Regions from separate parts of the Enterobacter sp. PL_is511 genome, predicted to be linked through region 1. Evidence: predicted binding sites of a transcription regulator. Region 1 holds the regulator's gene; each other region holds the start of a gene.

Evidence for each region. The regulator PurR, encoded in region 1, represses purine synthesis genes. The targets are predictions, from matches to a motif close to CANGCAAACGTTTGCNTG.
Region 2: purT (formate-dependent phosphoribosylglycinamide formyltransferase) is a predicted target of PurR. The motif match lies at 2,092-2,109, and genes of this name have one in related genera.
Region 3: purL (phosphoribosylformylglycinamidine synthase) is a predicted target of PurR. The motif match lies at 2,629-2,646, and genes of this name have one in related genera.

What each region holds. Positions count from the first base shown of each region.
Region 1 is NZ_JBVPGP010000024.1:1,151,396-1,155,579, forward strand. Features, by position in the region: gene punC (purine nucleoside transporter PunC) at 93-1,292, opposite strand; gene punR (DNA-binding transcriptional activator PunR) at 1,407-2,318, shown strand; gene purR (HTH-type transcriptional repressor PurR) at 2,336-3,361, opposite strand; gene cydH (cytochrome bd-I oxidase subunit CydH) at 3,659-3,748, shown strand; gene AC0TN7_RS21095 (MFS transporter) at 3,912-4,184, shown strand, end outside.
Region 2 is NZ_JBVPGP010000017.1:155,814-159,997, reverse strand. Features, by position in the region: gene ptrB (oligopeptidase B) at 1-1,239, opposite strand, end outside; gene AC0TN7_RS04540 (tellurite resistance TerB family protein) at 1,325-1,972, opposite strand; gene purT (formate-dependent phosphoribosylglycinamide formyltransferase) at 2,143-3,321, shown strand; gene kdgA (bifunctional 4-hydroxy-2-oxoglutarate aldolase/2-dehydro-3-deoxy-phosphogluconate aldolase) at 3,364-4,005, opposite strand; gene edd (phosphogluconate dehydratase) at 4,045-4,184, opposite strand, start outside.
Region 3 is NZ_JBVPGP010000021.1:335,717-339,900, reverse strand. Features, by position in the region: gene yfhb (phosphatidylglycerophosphatase C) at 1-462, shown strand, start outside; gene tadA (tRNA adenosine(34) deaminase TadA) at 487-1,026, shown strand; gene mltF (membrane-bound lytic murein transglycosylase MltF) at 914-2,464, opposite strand; gene purL (phosphoribosylformylglycinamidine synthase) at 2,732-4,184, shown strand, end outside.

The DNA of each region.
Region 1 (4,184 bases):
AACCAAATTTAGTATAGGCCTCAAAATTTGGTGATTCAATAGAAAATTGTTAGCAACCTAATCACTGAAATGTAACATGATTTCTGGCGCAATCAGGCATGCGAGGTTTCCACCTGAGCGCCGCTATCCTGCTCACGTTGCGCGGAGGCCTGCATGCGATAGCCCATCACCGCCAGCGCAACGGTGACCAGCATCACGCTGGTGGTGGTTAACAGTGGCGTCGCAATCAGCGCCGAGACCACCAGACTTGCCAGGAAGCACAGACCCAGCTGCAGGGTATTTTGCAGCGCGGCGGCGCGGCCTGTCGCCTGCGGGAACGGACGCAACGCTTGGGCTACAACAATCGGGTAAATCGCCCCGTTCGCCACGGCCATCACGCAGAAGGGGATCAAAATTTCAGCCAGGCCCGCGCCCGGAATAAACCCGACGGCCCAGGTGCCGATGACGCTCAGCGCATACAGCACCAGCAGCCATGGCAGCATTTGCTGACCTTCCCATTTTTGCAGCGCCGCGCGACAGCCGTACCCGCCCACCAGGAAGGCGATAGTCTGCGGAACATAGCTCAAACCGATGGCCGCCGGGCTGTAGCTCATATCGTGCAGAATGAACGGCGAGCCGGTAAGCCACGCGAAGAAGCTGGCCGAACAGGCGGCGTAAATCAGGACATTGCCGCGATACGCTTTGGCGCTCAGCAGGGAGGTGAAGGTAATCGGCTTCGCATCCGCATGCGCCTCTTTTTTATGCGCGGGCTTAAGGGCAAACGCCGGCAGCATCAGTACCAGCGTGATGGCAAACAGCGTGGCAAAAATGGCCTGCCAGTCAAAGTGCGCGAGGATCCAGCTGCCCAGCAGCGGAGCCAGGGCAGGGGAAAGACCCACCAGCGGCATAATGGTGGCGAAAATACGGTTTGTGCGGTTAGCCGGATAGTAGTCGGTCACCAGCGCCTGCCAGGTCACCGCCGCAGCACAGACGCCCACGGCCTGAATAAAGCGCAGCACCAGCAGCCAGGTGGCATCGCGCACCCACAGCATCCCCAGGCAGCCCACGGCAAAAATGGCCAGACCCAGCAGCAGTACCGGTTTACGACCAAAGCGATCCGAGAGCGGTCCCCACAGCAGCTGCGCGAAAGCGAAACCGGCAAGGAACAGGCTCAGGCTGGCGCTGATGGCCGCCGCAGGGGTTTGCAGGTCTTCCTGCATCGCGGCAAACGCGGGCAGGTACATGTCGGTGGCCAAAAAGCCCAGCACGCTTAAGCCGCCGAGCCAGACTAAAAATCCTTTCCTGGGTTGCATTCTCTTATTCTCCTGAGGAGGCAGGTGTACGTTGGCGGAGAGTGTAGGGAGTGCAAAGCGGCTTGTGAAACGCTAATATTTGGCGGGTGCATTCAAATTTTTTGCAGGCAGAAAATGTGGTCAGATTATTCTCTTGAAGTGGTCGATGCTGTTGCACGTAACGGCAGCTTTAGCGGTGCAGCGCAGGAGCTGCACCGCGTCCCTTCGGCCATCAGCTACACGGTGCGTCAGCTGGAGGAGTGGCTGGCGGTTCCGCTGTTTGAGCGGCGCCATCGTGATGTGGAATTAACGCCCGCAGGGGCGTGGTTTTTGAAGGAAGGGCGTTCTGTTATCAAAAAAATGCAGATCACCCGCGAACAGTGTCAGCAGATCGCTAACGGCTGGCGGGGGCATCTTTCCATCGCGGTGGATAACATCGTTAAGCCGGAACGTACCCGGCAGATGATCGTCGATTTCTATCGTCATTTTTCAGATGTCGAGCTGCGGGTCTCGCAGGAGGTGTTCAACGGCGTCTGGGATGCGCTGGCGGACGGCAGGGCAGAGATGGCAATCGGGGCCACGCAGGCGATCCCGGTCGGGGGACGTTACGCCTTTCGCGATATGGGCATGCTGAGCTGGAAGTGCGTGGTGGCAAGCGATCATCCGCTGGCGGTGATGGAGGGGCCGCTCAGCGATGATACGCTGCGCAACTGGCCGTCGCTGGTGCTGGAGGATACCTCCCGTTCATTGCCGAAGCGTATCACCTGGCTTCTGGACAACCAGCGGCGGGTGGTGGCCCCTGACTGGGAATCGTCGGCGACGTGCCTCAGCGCCGGACTGTGCGTCGCGATGGTGCCCGTTCATTTCGCGCGTCCGCGCATCGATACCGGAGAGTGGGTTGAGCTGACGCTGGAGAATCCGTTCCCGGATGCGGCCTGCTGCCTGACCTGGCAGCAAAGTGATGTCTCGCCTGCGATGGCCTGGCTGCTGGATTATCTGGGAGACAGCGAAACGCTAAACCGGGAATGGTTACGGGAGCCAGCATAGCTGGCCCCGTAAAGCGATTAACGACGGTAGTCGCGGAACGGACCGTCCGCAACGGAACGGCGTTCGATAAGACGCGGGTGAACTTCAATGGACTGCGACTCTTCACGTTTGTTGACGATCCTGTCCATCAGCATATTGAAGGCCGTTTCGCCCAGCGAATCTTTCGGCTGGTGAATGGTGGTCAACGCTGGCGTGAAGAAACGCGCGTTACGCACGTTGTCATACCCGATCACGGAAATATCCTGCGGTACGCGCAGACCCAGCTCGTCGGCAGCGCAGAGCGCGCCCATAGCCATGATGTCACCCCCGCAGAAAACGGCGGTCGGACGGTGTGGCTGGGAGACGATCTGCTGCATTGCGCGGTAGCCCGACTCCGGCTCAAAGTCGCCCTGCACAATCCAGTTTTCCGGCACGTTGATCAGCGCTTCTTCCATCGCTTTCATAAAACCGGCCAGACGGCCCGCGCCGGTGTTGCGCTCCAGCGGACCGGGGATCACGCCAATCTCGCGGTGACCGCGTTCGATCAGATAACGACCGGCCATATAGCCGCCTTCAAAGGCATTATCGATAACGGAATCAGTGAAATCCGCGCGCGCTTCGCCCCAGTCCATGACCACCATGGGAATATGGCGATACTCTTCGAGCATCGACAGCACGGATTCCGGGTACTCGGAACACATTACCAGCAGGCCATCAACGCGCTTTTGCGCCATCATCGACAGGTAGGCACGCTGTTTTTCTATGCTGTTCCATGCGTTGCCCAGAATCAGGGTATAGCCTTTCTGGAAGCAGTTCTTCTCTACCGCTTCAATGATCTCGGCAAAATAGGCCGCTTCACTGCTAGTGGCCAGCAATCCAATGGATTTGGTGTGATTAACCTTGAGGCTGCGCGCAACCGCACTTGGCGAATAGTGCAGCTCTTTGATCGCTGCCCAGACGGCGTTGCGCGTCTCTTCCGCCACGAAGCGGGTTTTGTTAATTACATGTGATACGGTTGTAGTGGAAACGTTTGCGCGTTTTGCTACGTCTTTAATTGTTGCCATTAAATGTCACTCCAGACCATATCCTAAACTCCTGAAAAACTTGAAGGTAAACGTTTGCCTTCTCTCACCCTTATCACGCAATCTTGAATTGCGGCACGCCGGGAAAACGACACGGGACGTCAGGAGGGGGTCAATGGCCGGTACGCTAATAAATTTAGCGTGGAATTTTGTCCTATCTTGATGAAAAGGGGAAGAGGTAAAGTGTTTATCAGCCTAAATCCAGGAAGATTTTTGACGTAAATTATGCAAAAATGAGCAGGCTCACTTTTCGTGGGGGGATTAAAAGGAGAAAAATTGATGAGTTCCGATCTGAAGTTTTCGCTGTTCACCACCGTTATTGTGCTGGCTCTGATTGTCGCGGCCGGTCTGACGGCTGCGCTGCACTGATTTACGCGGAGGGAGAGCCTTCTCCCTCCCGATCGACCCGATTGTTACTTCTCTGGCAAAAATCTTTTGCCATTTTGTTAACTTCTCATTTTTTGTGATTGATGTCATGCTTTCCGCTTCTTTGTTCTGTGTCACCACATGACACGGCATCCGGAGTTGACGCATGAAAATCAATTTTCCCCTGCTGGCCCTGGCGATTGGCGCTTTTGGGATTGGCACCACTGAATTCTCCCCGATGGGGTTACTGCCCGTCATCGCCCGCGGCGTGGACGTCTCGATCCCTGCGGCAGGGATGTTAATCAGCGCCTATGCTATCGGCGTGATGGTGGGGGCGCCGCTGATGACGCTTCTCCTTTCGCACCGCGCGCGCCGCAATGCGCTGATTTTCCTGATGGCGATTTTCACCCTGGGTAACGTGCTTTCGGCCATTTCGCCG
Region 2 (4,184 bases), on a different contig from region 1:
GTTTTCAGACTCAAACCCTTTGACCTCGGTCTGTTTAATCACCTGACGCTGCCCGGTATCCATATCCAGCTCAAACAGGGTGTCCGGCGTGGTCATCGATGAGTAGCCGTAGCGCAGCCGCGAGGATTCAGGTTCAGGGTTGAAACCAATCCACGTCACATAGGCCGGGTCGTCGAACGCGATCCCCACCACTTCCCGCGTTTTACGGTTGATTTGCCGGATACTGGTCAGCCCTCGCTGACGCTCTTCCACCACCAGCCAGTCGGTAAACAGGGTGAACCCTTCAAGCATCACCTGATCCCGCGCGGGGATAAGCACCTCCCATTTGCGCTCATCGCGCACTTTGGTTTTATAGAGACCAAAGTTTTTACCCTCGCGATTAGAGCGCAAATAAAAGCTGTGCTGAAAGTGATCCAGGCTGTACTCGTGATCCTTGCGGCGCGGCAGGAAACAGAGCGGCTGGGCGTCGGGCAGTTCGGCATCCAGCAGCAGAACTTCCGAGGTCGTCGCGCTGGCCAGGAAGATAATCACATAGTGGCGCGAGGAGGTTTTATGCAGGCTGACATAGAACGTTTCGTCTTTCTCTTCATAGACCAGCTCGTCGTCAGCGGAGTCCGTTCCCACGGTGTGTCGCCACACCTGATAAGGCAGCAGCGTCGAGGCGTGCTTTTTGACGTAGTAAACCGTCTCCGAATCATTCGCCCAGACAAAATCCGGGGAGACGTTTTCCAGCATTTCCGGATACCAGTTGCCGGTGTCCAGATTGCGAAAACGCAGGCCGTACTGGCGACGGGAGAGATAATCCTCCGCCAGCGCCATCACCGCGTTATCCGGCGAAATGGACATGCCGCCCAGGGTATAAAATTCGCTGTGGGCGGCGCGCTGGTTGGCATCCAGCAAAATATCCCACTCATCCCATTCGGCGCTTAATACCGACTGACGCTGGTAGATGGGATACTCATTGCCGGGCTCGTAAATATGGCGATAGCGATAGCCGTTTTTGGTCCAGGGCGCAGAGATATCGCGCTGAGGAATACGCTGCACCATCTCATTCAGCAGCTGGTCCTGAAGCGTCTGCTGGCTGGACATGACCTTGCGGCCATAGTCGTTTTCCTCGTGCAGGTAGTCGAGTACCTCTGGCCGGGAGCGCGAATCGTCCCGCAGCCAGTAATAGTTGTCTATGCGCGTATCGCCATGCGTGGTGATCGCATAAGGAGTACGTCGGGCTTTCGGTGGCATGTCATCATTCTTTTAAGTTTTACACCCTATAAGGTTGGCAAAACCCACGCATGATGCAAGCGAAACAGCGTCGCGACGGCGGAGGCTATCCCTGTAACGCCTGTTTTTGTTCGCGGATATCCCGCTCAATGCCCTCGCGCACGTCCTGAGGGATCTTTAACGCATCGCCCAGGGCGTTAAGGTAGCTCCGCTCCATAAAGTGATCGATATCGATGGCGGCACAGCTGAGGAAATAGAGCTCCAGCGCCTCTTCCTCATTTTTCACACTTTGCGCAAGACGCTGCGGCTCAAGCGGCTGTTCGATAGCCTGCGCCACCAGCGCTCTGCCCTTCTCTTCAACGCCGGCTTCACGCAGCTGCTGCTCGATCGCCGATCGTTCTTTGTCGTCAATATGCCCGTCACTTTTCGCGGCAAAAACCAGCGCAAGAATGAGCCGTTCGGTACGCAGATCCAGCGGCGAGGTGTGCTCGCCATAATGCGGTTCATCGCTGTGCGCGGTCCGTACCCGGTCCTTGTACTTATTCCACAGCACGGTGCCCGCGATGGCGCCGCCGCCGGCCAGCAGCGCGCCGGTGCCATATTTTGCCAGCAGCTTGCGTGAGGATTTATTCGCGACCAGCAGGCCTGCCAGCCCGCCGAGCGCTCCGGGTACCAGCAGTTTGCTGAGGTCCCGTTCGCCAGATGATGTTTTCTGCCCTAACAGGGATTGCAATTGATTTAACCAGCCAGACATGATTTCCCTCACTTAACGGTGAACATGTTCCACAGCGTAAGCGAGCGGGCGTCAGGAAATGTCTGGTCGGGCTAAAGAAGCGCAAATTTCTGCCCTCGCGTTTATCCCTGCGCAAGACAGACGCAAACGTTTTCGTTTATACTGCGCGCAACTTTTTTAGGGGGATTGTTATGATTCGTTTAGGAACTGCGCTGCGACCTGCGGCGACGCGAGTGATGCTGTTGGGATCGGGCGAGCTGGGAAAAGAGGTCGCCATTGAGTGCCAACGTTTAGGTGTGGAAGTCATCGCCGTAGACCGTTACGCCGACGCACCCGCCATGCACGTCGCCCATCGTTCTTATGTGATTAACATGCTGGATGGCGATGCCCTTCGCGAACTGATTACGCGCGAGAAGCCCGATTTCGTTGTACCGGAAATTGAAGCGATTGCCACCGATACGCTGATCGCCCTCGAGCAGGAAGGCCAGCGCGTGGTGCCCTGCGCAAAAGCCGCAAAGCTGACCATGAACCGCGAAGGTATTCGTCGCCTGGCGGCAGAAGAGCTGGGATTGCCCACCTCGAGCTACCGTTTTGCTGGCGATAAGGCTTCATTCCTGAAGGCCGTCGAGGAGATTGGCTATCCGTGCATCGTTAAGCCGGTGATGAGCTCCTCCGGAAAAGGACAGAGCTTTATTCGCGACAGCGGCACTCTGGATAACGCGTGGGATTATGCCCAGCAGGGCGGCCGTGCCGGCGCCGGTCGCGTCATCGTTGAAGGCGTCGTGAAGTTTGATTTCGAGATCACCCTGCTGACCGTCAGCGCCGTTGACGGCGTCCATTTCTGCGACCCGATTGGCCACCGTCAGGAGGATGGCGATTACCGCGAATCCTGGCAGCCGCAGCAGATGAGCGCCCTGGCGCTGGAGCGGGCTCAGGAGATCGCCCGTAAAACCGTCCTGGCGCTGGGCGGCTATGGCCTGTTCGGCGTCGAGCTGTTTGTGTGCGGTGATGAGGTGATTTTCAGCGAAGTCTCCCCTCGCCCGCATGACACCGGCATGGTGACACTGATTTCGCAGGATCTCTCCGAGTTCGCCCTGCACGTGCGCGCGTTCCTCGGCCTGTCCGTCGGCGGTGTCCGTCAGTATGGCCCGGCCGCCTCGGCGGTGATCCTGCCGCAGTTAACCAGCCAGAACGTCACGTTTGATAACGTCGACGGGGCGGTGGGTGCAGGATTGCAGGTACGTTTGTTCGGCAAGCCGGAGATCGACGGAACCCGTCGTCTTGGCGTGGCATTAGCCACCGGGGATAACGTTGACGACGCCGTGGCGAGAGCGAAAGCAGCCGCAGCAAGCGTTAAGGTAATGGGATAAAAAAAACGGGCCGAAAGGCCCGTTTTTCATGCGGCGAATGGCTTACTGCTTCGCACCTTCCACCGCTTCGCGAGCCAGTTTTGTGATGCGATCCCAGTCGCCCGCTTCCAGCGCATCCGCCGGAACCAGCCATGAGCCACCGATGCACAGCACGCTTTTCAGCGCCAGGTAGTCACGGTAGTTGGCAGGAGAGATACCCCCCGTCGGGCAGAAGCGTACCTGAGAGAAGGGACCCGCAATCGCCTGCAGCGCTTTAGTGCCGCCGTTCGCTTCAGCCGGGAAGAATTTGAACTCTTTCAGACCGTAGTCCATGCCCAGCATCAGTTCAGAGACGGTGCTGATGCCCGGGATCAGCGGAATGGTGCCTTCGGTCGCGGCTTTCAGCAGCGACTCGGTCAGGCCCGGGCTGATGGCAAACTGCGCGCCCGCTTCGGTCACTTCAGCCAGCTGTTTTACGTTCGTCACGGTACCCGCACCGATGATGGCGTCCGGCACTTCTTTAGCAATCGCGCGAATGGCATCCATCGCGCAGGCGGTACGCAGGGTAACTTCCAGAACGCGAACGCCGCCCGCAACCAGCGCTTTCGCCATAGGTACAGCGTGCTCCAGCTTGTTTACCACGATAACCGGCACGACAGGGCCAGTGGTCAGGATTGCTTCTGCACTTGTTTTCCAGTTTTTCATCAGAGTCTTCTCTCGCCAGATCGTTAAAATCAAGTCGTCTTAAAACGTAATACAGGTTGCGCCCTGCTCCGCACCGGAGAGCTTCTCACGCAGCGCGCTGAACATTTCGCGTCCGGTCCCCATGCGCGATGCGCTCAGGTCAGGAATATGGGGTTGACGTGCCGCCAGCTCGGCGTCAT
Region 3 (4,184 bases), on a different contig from region 1:
GCGCGATGGCCGATGAGTCTGCTGCTGTGGGGATGTACCTTTGGGCACAGCGAAGCGCGCCTCAAACAGCTCGAAAAGGATTTTGCGCACTGGTTCCGCGGCCACGTCGCCGCCTTTCCGGTGGTGCAGGCGCGCCTGACTGGCTACCTCGACGCGAACGATGCCGACATCTGGCTGATTACCGGCTCCCCGCAGACGCTGGTGGAGCAGGTCTATTTTGATACCCCCTGGCTTCCGCGCGTGAATCTTATTGCCACGCAAGTTGCCCGCGGTTACGGCGGTTGGGTGCTGACCCTGCGCTGCCTGGGGCATGAAAAAGTGGTCCAGCTGGAGAAACGCATCGGTACGCCGCTGCGCCTGTACAGCGGCTACAGCGACAGTAAACAGGACAACCCGCTGCTCTATTTTTGCCAGCATCGCTGGCGCGTCACGCCATCAGGTGAACTCCAGCAACTCGAATAGTCTTATCCATAATGGGCGTGTATAATGCCGCCCGCTTTTCGACTGGAGTATCAACCGTTGTCCAACCCTGAACTCGACCATGAATACTGGATGCGCCATGCGCTGACGCTGGCTCAGCGTGCCTGGGACGAGGGCGAAGTGCCCGTAGGCGCCGTGCTGGTCCACAATAACCAGGTGATTGGTGAAGGGTGGAACCGTCCGATTGGCCGCCACGATCCTACTGCACATGCCGAAATCATGGCGCTTCGCCAGGGCGGTCTGGTGCTGCAAAATTATCGCCTGCTTGATACTACGTTGTATGTGACGCTGGAGCCGTGCGTGATGTGCTCCGGCGCGATGGTGCACAGCCGGATCGGGACTCTGGTCTTCGGTGCGCGGGATGAAAAAACCGGTGCGGCCGGTTCGCTGATGGACGTGCTGGGTCACCCGGGGATGAACCACCAGGTGAAGACTATCGGCGGGGTGCTTGCACCAGAGTGTTCGGGGCTATTAAGCGATTTCTTTCGAATGCGCCGTCAGCAGAAAAAGCAGCAAAAGGCAGAATTGAAGCTGTCGGACGATTAAGCTCGTCCGGCGCCACGACTGGGTAACTTTGAGCCAGCTGTTTGGCCTCTGTTGCCTCTTTCTCTTTCTCCAGCAGATACCCGACCAGGCTAATTTGATATTTACGGATATTTTCCACGTAGGCGTAGGCTTCATGTCCGCGCGCGTAGCCGTAAGTCAGCTTGTTATACCATGGCTTCTGGCTCAGCAGCGGCAGGCGCTGCTTAACGTCTGACCAGCTGTCCGGGTTACCTTTCGTTTTGGCCGTCAACGCCCGCGCATCCAGCATATGTGCGTAGCCCATATTGTAGGCCGCCAGCGCGAACCAGATCCGCTCCTCTTCCGGCACCGTTGCCGGGACTTTGGCCATCATATCCTGCAGGTAGCGCGCGCCGCCGCTGATGCTCTGTTCCGCATCGGTACGGTCATTGACGCCCAGGCTCAGCGCGGTATTTTTGGTTAACATCATCAAACCACGTACGCCCGTGGGAGACGTGGCCTGGGTATCCCAGTGGGATTCCTGATACGAAATAGCCGCCAGCAATTTCCAGTCAATCTCCTGGGCGTATTTTTCGAACAGCGGCTGCAGATCTGGCAGGACGCTGTCTACCGCGCGCAGGAAGCTGCGGGTGTCAACGTAGTCAAAGTCGTCACCGTGACCGAGGTACTTCTCCTCCAGGCGCGCCAGGGTACCGTCTTCATTGATGGTGTTGAAGAAATCAAGCATCGCGGCAGAGAAGGTCTGATCGTCATCAAGCTGGCTAAACCAGGTCACAGGCTGCTCGTCGGTGACGTCCAGCGCCACGGCGATTTCAGGATGCACCCGCTGGAACAGGCTGATCGCGACCGAATCGGCGATGGTGTAGGGCACTTTCTGGTCTTTTACCTGCTCCAGCAGCTCCGTCGTGCCGAGTTTCGGATCCACAGTCCAGCTCAGGTCGGGATATTTCTTCTCCTTGAGCTCACGCAGATCGTCAATCACCACGTGGCCAGGCGCAATCGTCAGTTGCCGATCGTCAATCGAGGCCAGCGAACGCGGGCGCAGGCCCCCGACGCGGTAAACCAGCTGCTGCGAAACGGAGTAGTAGGTCGGGCCTGGCTGGTAGTTTTTGCTGCGCTCGCTGTTATACACCAGCCCGGCGGCAAGCATATCGGCATCGTCGTTATCGAGGTCGTCAAACAGCTGGTTGATATTCTGGCGGACGGTGATTTTAAGCTTCACGCCAAGATAATCGGCGAACTGTTGTGCCAGCTCGTAATCCAGACCAATGATTTTACCGTTGATGTCGCTGTAAATCAGCGGAGAGTTGAGGGTACTGACGCGCAATTCCCCCCGCTCCTGAATGGCGGCGATACGGTTTTCGGCTTTGCCGAACCAGGGGATGGAAGGCCAGAGGGCCACTGCCAGCAGCAACGTTACAATGCCGATGAGCAGATAATTAATCTTTAATTTTTTCAATTAGTTAATTCTCTGCGACGCCGGTTGCCTCAGTCTGCTGTAGCCATGTTAATCATAAGGTTTGCCATTGAATGAGCGGCATTTTGCGTAAACTTGCGCCACTTGGCAACCAATTAGAGAGACTGGTCACATCTATTGTTAAATCTCTGTGCAAATTTTATTTCGACGCAAACGGTTTCGTCGGCGCTCAGGATTCTCTATAATGACGCCCGTTTTCCCCCCTTGCGCACACTGTAAGCGCCCCGGCGCTTCGAAGACGAGAGACTTATGATGGAAATTCTGCGTGGTTCGCCTGCACTGTCTGCCTTCCGTATCACTAAACTGCTGGCACGTTTTCAGGCGGCCGACCTTCCGGTAAGCAATATTTACGCTGAGTATGTCCATTTTGCTGACCTGAATGCCCCCCTGAATGCAGAGGAGCGCGTACAGCTGGAACGCCTGCTCAAGTATGGCCCAAGTCTGAGCAGCCATACGCCAACCGGCAAACTGATCCTTGCGACGCCTCGTCCGGGCACCATCTCCCCCTGGTCTTCCAAAGCCACCGACATCGCCCACAACTGTGGCCTGAGCCAGATTAACCGTCTGGAACGCGGCGTGGCGTACTACGTGGAAGCCTCTACCCTTAGCGAAGCACAGTGGCAGGCGGTTGCGGCTGAACTGCACGATCGCATGATGGAGAGCGTATTTGCCTCTCTCGATGACGCGCAGAAGCTTTTCTCTCACCATCAGCCTGCGCCGGTACAGAGCGTAGACCTGCTGGGGCAGGGCCGTCAGGCGCTGATTGACGCCAACCTGCGTCTCGGCCTGGCGCTGGCAGAAGACGAAATCGACTACCTGCAGGATGCGTTTGTTAAGCTCAACCGTAACCCGAACGACATCGAACTCTATATGTTCGCGCAGGCAAACTCTGAGCACTGCCGCCACAAGATTTTCAACGCCGACTGGATTATTGACGGCGAACAGCAGCCAAAGTCGCTGTTCAAAATGATCAAAAACACCATGGAGCAAACCCCTGACCACGTGCTGTCTGCCTATAAAGACAACGCCGCGGTGATGGAAGGTTCCGAGGTGGGCCGCTTCTTCGCCGATCGCGAAGCAGGGCGCTATGACTTCCATCAGGAGCCCGCGCATATCCTGATGAAGGTTGAAACCCACAACCACCCGACCGCGATCTCCCCGTGGCCGGGTGCGGCGACCGGCTCCGGCGGTGAAATCCGCGACGAAGGGGCGACCGGTCGTGGTGCAAAACCAAAAGCGGGTCTGGTCGGTTTCTCCGTCTCCAACCTGCGTATCCCGGGCTTTGAACAGCCGTGGGAAGAAGATTTCGGCAAGCCAGAGCGCATTGTGACCGCGCTGGATATCATGACCGAAGGCCCGCTGGGCGGCGCGGCGTTTAACAACGAATTTGGTCGTCCGGCGCTGAACGGTTACTTCCGTACCTATGAAGAGAAAGTGGACAGCCACAACGGCGAAGAGCTGCGCGGCTACCACAAACCGATCATGCTGGCGGGCGGGATCGGCAACATCCGTGCCGATCACGTGCAGAAAGGCGAGATCGTCGTCGGCGCGAAGCTGATCGTGCTCGGCGGCCCGGCGATGAATATCGGTCTGGGCGGCGGAGCGGCCTCTTCTATGGCCTCCGGCCAGTCTGACGCGGATCTCGATTTCGCCTCCGTGCAGCGTGACAACCCTGAGATGGAGCGTCGCTGCCAGGAAGTGA